Regions from separate parts of the Cobetia sp. cqz5-12 genome, predicted to be linked through region 2. Evidence: predicted binding sites of a transcription regulator. Region 2 holds the regulator's gene; each other region holds the start of a gene.
The links. Region 2 encodes sigma-54, which starts transcription at its own class of promoters, with help from an activator protein. Its sites were predicted from a motif close to TGGCACNNNNNTTGCTNT; they were not measured.
Positions count from the first base shown of each region.

Region 1: F8A90_RS07185 (putative urea ABC transporter substrate-binding protein) is a predicted target of sigma-54. The motif match lies at 1,208-1,225, and genes of this name have one in related genera.
Region 3: glnL (nitrogen regulation protein NR(II)) is a predicted target of sigma-54. The motif match lies at 1,898-1,915, and genes of this name have one in related genera.
Region 4: F8A90_RS00285 (amino acid ABC transporter substrate-binding protein) is a predicted target of sigma-54. The motif match lies at 1,019-1,036, and genes of this name have one in related genera.

Region 1 is NZ_CP044522.1:1,681,969-1,685,067, reverse strand. It holds gene F8A90_RS07190 (YfbU family protein) at 15-569, shown strand; guanidine-I (ykkC/yxkD leader) riboswitch at 919-1,027, shown strand; gene F8A90_RS07185 (putative urea ABC transporter substrate-binding protein) at 1,252-2,229, shown strand; gene F8A90_RS07180 (ABC transporter permease) at 2,338-3,099, shown strand, end outside.
Region 2 is NZ_CP044522.1:804,360-807,458, reverse strand. It holds gene lptB (LPS export ABC transporter ATP-binding protein) at 1-687, shown strand, start outside; gene F8A90_RS03415 (RNA polymerase factor sigma-54) at 922-2,370, shown strand; gene hpf (ribosome hibernation-promoting factor, HPF/YfiA family) at 3,025-3,099, shown strand, end outside.
Region 3 is NZ_CP044522.1:4,095,394-4,098,492, reverse strand. It holds gene glnA (glutamate--ammonia ligase) at 1-527, shown strand, start outside; gene F8A90_RS17035 (DUF4124 domain-containing protein) at 979-1,671, shown strand; gene glnL (nitrogen regulation protein NR(II)) at 1,935-3,029, shown strand; gene ntrC (nitrogen regulation protein NR(I)) at 3,026-3,099, shown strand, end outside.
Region 4 is NZ_CP044522.1:62,630-65,728, forward strand. It holds gene speE (polyamine aminopropyltransferase) at 1-691, shown strand, start outside; gene F8A90_RS00285 (amino acid ABC transporter substrate-binding protein) at 1,122-2,147, shown strand; gene F8A90_RS00290 (amino acid ABC transporter permease) at 2,377-3,099, shown strand, end outside.

The sequences.
Region 1 (3,099 bases), 880 kb from region 2:
CAAAGGAAGTAAATATGAACATTACGGATGGTGAAAAAATCATTCTCTTAATGCTTACTGAAATATATGAAAAGCTAGATATAGAAGGGAGGGATATTGAACCTGAATTCATTCGTTCTGCCATATTCTCAGACCATACATGGAGTATACCTTGGAGATACACAGGCATAACATTTGAGAATAATGAGACACCGCAGGCAGTGTCCGAAGTAATTGAGATCCTTGATATGTGGAGCATAATTGAAAGAAACTATAATGCGCTAAGCGACGATCAGAAAGAACAAATTACAAGAGAGGAAGATCTTACACCAGACATATTTAAATTTGAAGGGTTTGATGGCAACAATGAATCTGAATACATGAGCGCGGCCTCATTTATAGTTAACAAATTAAACCGTTTTGATGAGTTCAGAGGACGAGATTTTAACTCTCACTGTCCTAAGATTGAATCCTATAAGCGCATACTAAATAATTATAACTTATTTTATCGAGATTTCCACCATGGCATAATACCTAGACATCAATTAATTGAAATTATGCGTGCAGCACGACATGAGGAGAACGGATAAAAAATTTATAGTTTCGAAAAATAACATTGCTCAATATAACCTGTCGCTTAAATTATCATTATCTCGAGCTCGGTTAGGATCAAACATTTGCACCGAGCTCATATAAACTAGCTAACGAAGAATAGGCATCTCATATTTATGCTAACACTTCTTAATCTCGACGGAATTCACCGAGGTGCAAGAGACGGAAAAATTCATCAAATTGGTGCAGCGTACACTTTCGATACGCGTATCCATACTGCAAGAATTCTTATAACCCATTGGTTTATATTGATAAATTCTCTCCGGCACACTTCCTGCTAGACATTCAGCGAGGCACCGATAGGCATACAACAATCGAAAATCTACACCAATGGAGCGCTAGGGTTCCGGTGACTGGCTGATGGCCGTCACGACTGGTCCGAGAGCACTCGACCTCCAAGCTGGGGGTTACACGGCGGGACAAAAGCCCGGGAGACGCAACGCCTGAAAAGGTCGGCGCCTCTCACTTTTTCCGCCGGAGATAACGACAATGACCCAGCCCACTCGCCTTTCCCCGTCTACGACTTCCCCCTCGGATGCCAGCGCCCAGGTGTCATCCGCTGCTGTCTCATCTGCTTCATCTACCATTTCCCGAAACGCTTCCAGACGTGCTGCGCTGGCCGGCGCTCTGCTGCTTGGCGCATCGCTGAGCCCGCAGGCCATGGCGCAGGATTCCTTCAGCGTGTGCTGGTCGGTGTATGCCGGCTGGATGCCGTGGGAATACGCGGACACCCAGGGCATCGTCGACAAGTGGGCCAAGAAGTACGACATCAATATCGATGTGGTGCAGGTCAATGATTACGTCGAATCCATCAATCAGTACACCTCCGGCAATGTCGATGGCTGCGCCATGACCAACATGGACGCCCTCACCCTCCCCGCCGCCAGCAGTGTCGATTCCACCGCGCTGATTCTGGGCGACTACTCCGATGGCAATGACGGCGTGATGGTCCGCGACGGCGATTCCATCGAGTCCCTGAAGGACCGTGAGGTCAATCTGGTGCAGTTCAGTGTCTCCCACTACCTGCTGGCACGCGCACTGGACAGCGTCGGCATGAGCGAGCGCGACCTCACCACCACCAATACCGGCGATGCCGATATCGTCGCGCTGGCCAGCAACCCGGACACCCAGGCGGTGGTCACCTGGAACCCGCAGCTCGCCACCCTCAAGAACATGCCCGGCTACACCGAAGTCTTCAATTCCAGCGACATTCCCGGCGAGATTCTCGACCTGATGGTCGTCAATACCCAGACGCTGAAGGACAACCCGGACTTCGGCCACGCGCTGGTCGGCGCCTGGTATGAGGTGATGGAGAAGATGAAGGCTGGCGATGAAGTCGCGCTGACCCAGATGGCCGATGCCGCCGGCACCGACCTCGCCGGCTATCAGTCCCAGCTGGCCGCGACCCACATGTACTACACCCCCGCCGAGGCCGTGGCCGCCTTCAATGCGCCGAGCCTCAAGGACACCATGCAGCACATCGCCGACTTCAGCTTCGCGCAGGGGCTGCTGGGCGAAGGCGCGCCGGATGCCGGCTTCATCGGTATCGAGACGCCTGCCGGCATCGTCGGCAATGAGGGCAACGTGATGCTGCGCTTCGACCCGAGCTACACCGCCGCACTGGCCGACAGCCAGTAACGCCACGCGGTGGATGCCACACACCAGCCGCAGGAAAGCTGTCTCTGTGGCTGGTGAACCGACCGCCTCCCTCGACCGCACCCTCGTTCGCACCCGTGGAGCCCGCGCATGAAACGCCTGATCAATCTGACACCCTCCCGTGGTGGCCGCTGGCTGCTCGGTGGCCTGCCCTTCGCGCTGCTGGCCATCCTCTACATCGTGCAGTCTAACCAGCGACTGCTCGACAACCCCAACGACCGCCTGCTGCCGTCCTTCGCGTCCATGGGCGAGTCCTTCGCCAAGCTGGCCACCGAGGTCAACGTACGCACCGGCGACCTGCCGCTGTGGACCGACACCTTCGCCAGCCTCGAACGCCTGCTGGCCGGCGTGCTGATCAGTGCGCTGATCGGCCTGAGCGTCGGCCTGCTCACCGGCGGCCTGCCGCTGCTGCGCGCCAAGCTGTCACCGCTGATCACCGTGCTGTCCCTGATTCCGCCGATGGCGATCCTGCCGATCCTGTTCATCGCCTTCGGGACGGGTGAACTGGCCAAGATTGCGCTGATCGTCATCGGCATCACGCCCTTCCTGATTCGCGACCTGCAGAATCAGGCCCTGCGCCTGCCCGATGAGCAGCTGATCAAGGCCCAGACGCTGGGCGCCAGCTCCTGGCAGGTGCTGACCCGCGTCCTGCTGCCCCAGCTGACCCCGCGCCTTCTCAGCGCCACACGTCTGGCACTCGGCAGCGCCTGGCTGTTCCTGATCGCCGCGGAAGCCATCGCCGCCCAGGACGGCCTCGGCTATCGCATCTTCCTGGTGCGCCGCTATCTGGCGATGGACGTCATCCTGCCCTACGTGGCCTGGATCACGCTGCTGGCCTTCCTGCTCGACCGT
Region 2 (3,099 bases):
AAGGGCCGCAAGGTGGTCAAGGACATCTCGCTGGAGATCCGCCAGGGCGACATCGTCGGCCTGCTGGGCCCCAACGGCGCCGGCAAGACGACCTCGTTCTACATGATCGTCGGGCTGGTGCGCGCCGATGCCGGCAACGTCTCCATCGATGACAAGGACCTCTCCGCTGCCGCCATGCATCAGCGTGCACGCGCCGGCATCGGCTATCTGCCGCAGGAGGCATCGATCTTCCGCAAGCTGTCGGTGGCCGACAACATCATGGCGATTCTGGAGACCCGCAAGGACCTGGATCGCAATGGCCGCAAGGCACGCCTTGAAGAGTTGCTCGAGGAATTCAGCATCACGCACATCCGCGCCAGCGCCGGCATGAGCCTGTCCGGCGGGGAGCGTCGACGGGTCGAGATCGCCCGGGCACTGGCCACCGAGCCGGACTTCGTGCTGCTCGATGAGCCCTTTGCCGGCGTCGACCCCATCTCGGTGGGCGAGATCAAGAGCATCGTGCGCCAACTGCGCGATCGTGGCATCGGCGTGCTGATCACCGACCACAACGTGCGCGAGACACTCGATATCTGCGATACCGCCTATATCGTCGGCGATGGCCAGATCATCGCCCACGGTGACGCAGACTCCATCCTGGCCAACCAGCAGGTGCGCGACGTCTACCTGGGCCACGAGTTCAAGCTCTAGGGTCAGCAGATACGCTGAGCCCCACCGGAGGCGAAAGCTTCAAAAGCCGCTGCGTGATTTTATCGCGTAGCGGCTTTTTCATGTCTGACATCAGACGCATGCATGACGTCCATACCACCTTGGTGGAAACATGGCATGCAAGTTGCTTGAATATTCACGGCAACCACTTGTCAGTGCCCCGAGTCACGGTATAGCGTAGTAAGCACGTTCCTTTGCCGTGAATTGACTGACTCCATGAAACCCACCCTGCAACTCCGCCTCGGCACCTCGCTGACCATGACGCCGCAGCTTCAGCAAGCGATCCAGCTGCTGCAGCTGTCGACGCTCGACCTGCGTCAGGAGATTCAGCAAGCCCTCGAGTCCAACCCCATGTTGGAGCTCGACGAGGACTACGAGTCGCTGGATGTCGTCGAGACACAGGATTCGAGCGAGATCTCCACTGCCGACTCCTCGAGCGAGATTCCCGAGGAATACCCCCTCGACAGTGACTGGTCGGACCTCTACCAGGACCACGCCGGTAGCCTGACCAGCTCCGGCAGTGGCAGCGGGAGCGAAGAAGGGCCGGACTTCGATCGCAATACCAGTGTCGAGAGCCTGCAGGACCACCTGCGCTGGCAGCTGGCAATGACCGACCTCGATGGTCGTGAACGCCAGATGGCGGAGAGCCTGATCGATGCCGTCGACGGAGCAGGCTATCTGAGCCTGTCACTCGACGAGCTGGTCGATGGCCTGCGCGGCCAGGGTCTACCCGGCCTCAAGGCCTCCGAGCTCGAGCAGGTATTGTTGCGTCTGCAGCAGTTCGACCCGACCGGCGTCTTCGCCCGTGATCTGCGCGAGTGCCTGCTGCTGCAACTGGCACTGTTGCCGGATGACCTGCCGCTGCTGGCGCAGGCGCGACGCCTGGTACGTCAATTCCTCGAGGCACTGGGCAACGATGACCGCAAGCTGCTAAAGCGCCGCCTGAGCCTTGACGATGACGAGCTGGATCACGTCATCCGCCTGGTGCGCGCGCTCGACCCGCGTCCGGCATCCGCCTGGGGCGAGCCCGCCAGCGATTACGTGATCCCTGATCTGCTGGTGCGTCATACCCGCCACGGCTGGCAGGTCGAGCTCAACCCGGAAGCGCTGCCCAAGCTGCGCATCCAGCCGGAATACGCCGCGCTGATCAAGCGTGCCGACAAGTCCGCCGACAACACCTTCCTCAAGGACAACCTGCAGGAAGCGCGCTGGCTGATGAAGAGCCTGTCATCGCGCAATGACACCCTGCTCAAGGTCGGCCGCGAGATCATGGCGCGCCAGATCGACTTCCTCGAGCAAGGCGAGGAAGGCATGAAGCCGCTGATTCTGGCCAACATCGCCGAAGTGGTCGAGATGCACGAGTCGACCATCTCGCGGGTCACGACCCAGAAGTATATCCACACCCCGCGCGGCGTCTTCGAGCTCAAGTTCTTCTTCTCGAGCCAGGTCGGTGGCAGTGGCAGTGGCGACGCCCACTCAAGCACCGCCATTCGTGCCCGTATCCGCAAGCTGATCGCGGAAGAGCCGGCCCGCAAACCTCTCTCCGACTCTCGACTGGTCGATCTGCTCGCCAGCGATGGCATCGAGGTCGCACGCCGTACCGTGGCCAAGTATCGCGAGGCGATGGGCATCCCGTCCTCCAGCGAGCGCAAGCGTCTGGCCTGACGCGACACCTGCGGCTGCCATGCCCTCACCTCTACAGTGGCAGCCGCCGCCAACTTCAAGTGCTGGATCTTCCGCTCGCCAGCTTATGACTTCGCGGGTATCAGGCGCCTGTCGCGCGCCCTGTCACCCCGTCAACCGCTCGTCAATGCCCCATCATGGCCAATGACGGAGCACAGGATGATGGCAAAAATCTGCCGCTCCGGTAGTGCCATTCTACGTCAATCGCATGTTTTTAAAGTCACTTTTGCGCCTATTGCACGTGGATGACACTTGGTGACCTCTCCGACAGGCTGCTTGCTCCACGCAATCGAAGCGCCTGAAAGGCGACGTACATGCAGGGATTGGCGACGAAAACGCGCCTTCTTGCGCGTCTTTCACGCACCACCCATCAGACGCTCCCTTGAAGTCCACTCCGTTACCCCTCACTGAGTTGAAGACAAGCACTGAGCCACGATGCAGCGCAGCGTTGATCTTTGCGCAAAGCTTGGGCATTGTCGGTACAGACGCTCACGACATCTGACGCCACTGGCAAGGGTGCGAAAACATCACCAGACGGTGGCCGTCAAGCCTGTTGCAGAGCGTCCGATCAGGGTTTGCTCGTAGTCAAAAAGGGTTACAATTGAATGGCAACCCGCTGGATAAAGGAGCGTGTCCATGCAAGTGAATATCACCGGGCATCATGTGGAACTTACCGATCCTCTCCGCGATTACGTCAACGAGAAGCTCGCT
Region 3 (3,099 bases), 920 kb from region 2:
CCCTCTACTACATTGGCGGCATCATCAAGCACGCTCGTGCCCTGAACGCCTTCACCAATGCGTCCACCAACTCCTACAAGCGTCTGGTGCCGGGCTTCGAAGCGCCGGTCATGCTGGCCTACTCTGCCCGCAACCGTTCCGCTTCCATCCGTATCCCGTACACCGCCAGCCCGAAAGGCAAGCGTGTCGAGGCGCGTTTCCCGGATCCGACGGCCAACCCGTACCTGGCGTTCTCCGCGATGCTGATGGCCGGTATCGACGGTATCAAGAACAAGATCCACCCGGGCGACGCGATGGACAAGAACCTCTACGACCTGCCGGCCGAGGAAGCCAAGTCCATCCCGACCGTGGCCGAGAGCCTCGAACAGGCCCTGACCGCACTGGACGGCGATCGTGAGTTCCTGACCCAGGGTGGCGTCTTCACCGACGACATGATCGATGCCTACCTCGAGCTGAAGGGCGAAGACGTCCAGCGCCTGCGCATGGCGACTCACCCGCTCGAATTCGACATGTATTACAGCGTCTAAGTACAGCAGCGTCCAAGCGCTGCAGAGGTTGAGGCAGCCATTCGCTAGCCACGTCATCTGACGGAGGTGCCTTCCAGGTGAAGGCAAGCCCACGACGATGACGACAGCAGGGCCATACCGACAGGTGTGGCCCTGTTTTTCGTTGTGGCCCTGTTTTTCAATATGGCCCTGTTTCGTTCTATCTCAGTGCTCTGATCCTTTGCTCTGCCCCTGATCCTTTTCCCTGAGATCGGCCATGCTGCTGACAGATATGCAGGGCGCGGTGGTAGCCTTGCGTGACAGTCAATGCACACAGGCATCTTGTCGAAGGCCCCAAATGCTGGCATCAACGCGGTAAGCTTTGTAACTTGTTAGCCTTGTCTTCAGGCAGCAGGACGCCTGCCGATAGACCCAACCCGCTGGAGCTGCCTGCGGCTTCTGGCCTCCCATGACTCTCTTCAGGAATCTTCGGATGTGGCCCTTCGTATCCTCCTTGCGCGTCGCGAACCCCGCGACTGACTCGCGTGTACTGCCAGCAGCGCGCCCCGAGCCACTGCAGTGCCTGTTGCTGGCAGCGACGCTGATGCTGTCGAGCCTGTCGTTCGATATTCAGGCGGCCCAGGTCTATCGTCACGTCGATGCCAACGGCAACGTGGTCTTCAGTGATCAGCCTGCGGGCGGCAGCAAGGTGCAGCTGACGCCGCTCAGCGTGGTGCCGTCGACGGAATCCCTGCCGCCGCGGCGCAGCACGCCGTCGCGCGTGAGTACTGCCTCATCCAGCGAGAGCACCCGCACCCGGGCACCTGCGGTGGATGTGGCCTTCCGTGGCTATACCACCTTCACCATCCAGAGCCCGTCCAACGAGGAAACGCTGCAGACCGGGCAGGCGGGCAATCTGGCGGTACGCCTGGGGATCGAGCCCAAGCTGCGCCCGGAAGACAAGGTGCGCGTGACCGTGGACGGCGCGCCGTCTCAATCCGCCATGCACAGCACTGTCTTCATGGTGCCGGCGCTGGAGCGTGGCAAGCATGTCATCCAGGCGGAGTTGCTGGATTCCACCGGTCGCGTACGCCAGACCAGTGAGCCGAAGGTGGTCTATGTGCAGCGCGCCAGCGTCAATCTGCCTCGCAACCCCAACAATCCTGCCAATGCAGGCGGAGGCTAGCAGCGTAAGGGCGGCCTGCGTTCTTCGTGCGTTTCTCCTTCGCTGACAGGCCGCCTTCGGGCGGCTTTTTCGTGTCTGGGCCAGTCGATATCGGGCCATCTGGTGGCGGAATGAGGCAACGCGAGCTCGAGCACGATTTTTCGTCTGCACCATTTTGGTGCCAATATGAGGGGCCAGAAATGGTTGCACAGCATCGGACGCCGTGTTCTCGGTGCCTGCACCAGACTGGCGCGGTTATTGCAGAACAGGGAGACGTATTGCAGATGGCGAACAAACCCATGCATCAACGACTGCTCGAACACCTGAACACTGCCGTGGTGGTGCTGGACTCACAGCTGCAGATGGTCTGGATGAATCCCGCCGCGGAGACGCTGCTGGCGGTGAGTCTGGTGCGCGTGAAGGGCAGTACGCCCGACAACATGACCGGGCTGGATGACACCCTGATCAATGTGCTGCGCAAGGCGCTGGAGGAACAGCACCCCTACACCCAGCGTGAGGCCGAGATCATCAACGCGGCCAATGAAGCGCTGACGGTGGATTTCACCGCGACGCCCATCAGCGCCAATGAACTGCTGGTCGAGATAGAGCCGCGTGACCGCCTGATGCAGATCTCGCGCGAAGAAGCGCTGATCGCCCGCCAGGAGGCGGTCAAGGTGCTGACGCGTGGTCTCGCGCATGAGGTCAAGAATCCGCTTGGCGGCATTCGTGGCGCCGCCCAGCTGCTCGAACGTGACCTGCCCGAACCGCAGATGGTGGAGTTCACGCGCATCATCATCGAGGAGGTGGACCGTCTGCGTGATCTGGTCGATCGCATGCTCGGGCCGAACCGGCCGCCGCTGCAGGCGCCGGTCAATGTGCATGCGGTGACCGAGCGGGTGCGGGCCTTGCTGCAGGCGGAAGGCAGCGCCATCACCTTGAGCGCTGACTATGACCCGAGCCTGCCGGAGGTGATCGGCGACGAAGGCCAGCTGATCCAGGCGGTGCTCAACATCGCGCGCAACGCCACCCAGGCCCTCAATGAGCAGCCACAGCCCGATTCACCGCAGCCCGATGCCGCCCCCTACGAGATCACGCTGCGGACCCGTGCTCGTCGTCAGTTCACGCTGGGCCACGAGCGCCACCGGCTGGTCTGCGAGCTGGCGATCATCGACAACGGTCCCGGCATTCCGGAGAGCCTGCGCGAGACGCTGTTCTACCCGATGGTCTCGGGGCGCGCCGAAGGCTCAGGGCTCGGGCTGTCGATCGCCCAGGGCATCCTGCACCAGCATCAGGGGCTGATCGAGTGTGACTCGCGCCCCGGCCATACCGAATTCCGATTACTCATTCCGCTAGCCGGCACTTCTGGAGATCACACATGAGCGAGACTGCCCGCGTCTGTATCGTCGATGACGACCGTGCCATTCGCTGGGTGCTGGAGCGCGCTCTGGC
Region 4 (3,099 bases), 740 kb from region 2:
GCTGACTGACCGTGACAACTTCCTCTATCACGAGATGATGTCGCATCCGGCGCTGTTCGCTCATGCAGACCCCAAGCGTGTCGTCATCATCGGCGGTGGCGATTGCGGCACCCTGCGTGAGGTGCTCAAGCACCCGGGCGTGGAGAAGGTCACCCAGATCGATATCGATCCGGCGGTCACGCGTGCCTCCGAGCAATTCTTCCCGGCGCTGGTCGAGTCCAATGATGACCCGCGCGCCGAGCTGCTGTTCGAAGATGGCGTCAAGTGGGTCGACAACTGCCCGGATGAGAGCATCGACGTGCTGATCGTCGATTCCACCGATCCGGTCGGCCCGGCGGAAGGTCTGTTCAAGACCGACTTCCTCAAGCGCTGCCACCGTATCCTCAAGCAGGGCGGCCTGATGGTGCAGCAGAGCGAGTCGCCGCTCTATCACACCGATTCCATCATCAAGGACCTGCGCAACGACATGGGCGAAGCAGGCTTTGATAGCGTCGCGACCCTGCCGTTCCCGCAGCCGGTGTATCCGTCCGGCTGGTGGAGCTGCACCCTGGCGGGCAAGGGCTGTGACGTGAAGTCCTTCCGCGAGGAAGATGCCGCTGCCGCCACCTTCGCGCGTGACTTCTATACCGTCGAAGGCCATCGCGCCGCCCTGGTGCTGCCGCCCTTCATGCAGCGCCTGCTGGAGAAGTGATCCGCATGCACCTTGCGGTGGCAAGCAATATCCATCAGGCACGAAAACGTGCCTGATGGGATGAACAAGCGTTGAGTCAGTCAGACCGAGACATTGGTCGCAATCTGCCACTCTCGCCACATCGCTGCACCGCCTACGGCCGTTTCGCAATGAAACGGCCGTTTTTATTTTGCACCGATATGAGGCGAACTGGTCTTGTCAGGCGCCTAACTGCGCGGCAATCGCGCGGAATGATCCGCCATCCCGCCACGCGGCTTTGGCCTATATCACTGGGTTTTAGCGCTTTTTTCAGCGTTGAACGCAGCGGATCAAGAGATAGGCGGAAATTGGAACGCGGCTTGCTATTGTCGGTAGGTGCCATGCAATGCATTGCACCACTTCTGACTCGAGGCTGATCGAGCGGACTCCAGACTTTCGCGAGGGAATCACGATGCATAACAACAAGAAGCCACTGCTGATCGCTAGCGCCGCTGTCCTGGCCGCCTCCATGGCGACAGGTGCCAGCGCCGCGACCCTGGATAGCGTCAAGGAAAAGGGCTTTGTCCAGTGTGGCGTCAGCACCGGCTTGCCGGGCTTCTCGGCACCGGATGACGCCGGTAACTGGCAGGGCCTCGATGTCGACGTCTGCCGCGGCGTCGCGGCAGCCGTGCTGGGTGATGCCAGCAAGGTGCGCTATGTACCGCTGACGGCCAAGGAGCGTTTCACCGCGCTGCAGTCCGGCGAGATTGATGTCCTGTCCCGCAACACCACCTGGACGGCCACCCGCGACACCTCACTGGGCCTCAACTTCGCTGGCGTGAACTATTACGACGGCCAGGGCTTCATGGTCAGCAAGGACCTGGGCGTCTCCAGTGCCAAGGAGCTGGACGGGGCAGCCGTCTGTATCCAGTCCGGCACCACCACTGAGCTCAACCTGGCGGACTACTTCCGCCTGAACGACATGTCCTTCGAGCCGGTCGTCTTCGATACCTCCGACCAGACCGTCAAGGGCTTTGAAGCCGGTCGTTGTGACGTGTTGACCTCCGACCAATCCCAGCTCTACGCGCTGCGCATCAAGCTCTCCGATCCGGCGTCCGCGATGGTGCTGCCGGAAGTCATCTCCAAGGAACCGCTGGGCCCCGTCGTCCGTCAGGGCGATGACCAGTGGTTCAACATCGTCAAATGGACCCTGTTCGCCCAGATCAACGCCGAAGAGATGGGACTGACCTCCGACAACATCGAAGAGAAGAAGGCGGACACCAACCCCAACGTCGCGCGTCTGGTCGGTGCCGATGGCAACTACGGGGAAGCCATGGGCCTGCCGGCTGACTGGGCCTACCAGGTCATCAAGCAGGTAGGCAACTACGGCCAGATGTTCGAGCGCAACGTCGGTACCGGCTCCGCACTGGGTATCGAGCGCGGCTTGAACGCACTGTGGACTGATGGCGGCGTCCAGTACGCACCGCCCGTTCGCTGATGTCTCGGCTCGCCTGGAGGTCCAGTGCGAGCCGGGTGAAACGTGACGCAGGCTGAGCAAGGACGCTGGCCAGGGAGAAGTGGCCATGCGGTCATTTTCCCTGGCCAGCGTCGTGAGGGGCTTGGTCTGTTCCCCGTGATCCTTTCCTCGAGTGCCGAGAGATAACTGATCTGCCGTTCGATAGGGCGGCAGGCGGAAGTCGCATAGCTTTCCGGCGGAGATTGCCTGTATGACACAACCTGCTTCTCGCCCGCCGGCCACGGTCAAGCCGCCCTTCTGGCGTGACCCGGCCAAGCGGGCACTGATCTTCCAGCTATTGATGCTGGCAGGCGTGTTCGGTGTGTTGGCGATCATCGTCAGCAATACCCTGACCAACCTTGAAAGCCGTGGCATCACCACCGGCTTTGCCTTTCTGGACAACACCGCAGGCTTTGGCATCCTGCAGAGCCTGATCGACTATTCCGAGCAATCCACCTATGGCGATACCTTCATCGTCGGCCTGCTCAATACCTTGTTGGTATCCGCCTTGGGTGTCATCGCCGCGACCGTGATCGGTTTCATCATGGGGGTCGCGCGTCTGTCCCCCAACTGGCTGATCTCGCGGCTGGCGGCGGTCTATATCGAAGTCTTCCGCAACATCCCGCTGCTGCTGCAGATCTTCTTCTGGTATTTCGCCGTCCTGAGAACCCTGCCGAGTCCACGAGGTTCGCTGTCGCTGGGCGAGGCGTTCTTCCTCAACGTGCGCGGTCTGTTCGTGCCGGCCCCCATCACCTCCAGCGGTTTCTCGGTGGTGATTGCCGTGTTCGTGCTGGCCGTCGTCGCCAGCGGCATCTTCAGCTACTGGAACCGCCAGCGGCAGGCCCGTACCGGTCAGCGCCTGCCGGCGGGCTGGATCTCGCTCGGTCTGATCATCGTGGCGCCGCTGCTGGCCTACTTCGCGATGGGCATGCCG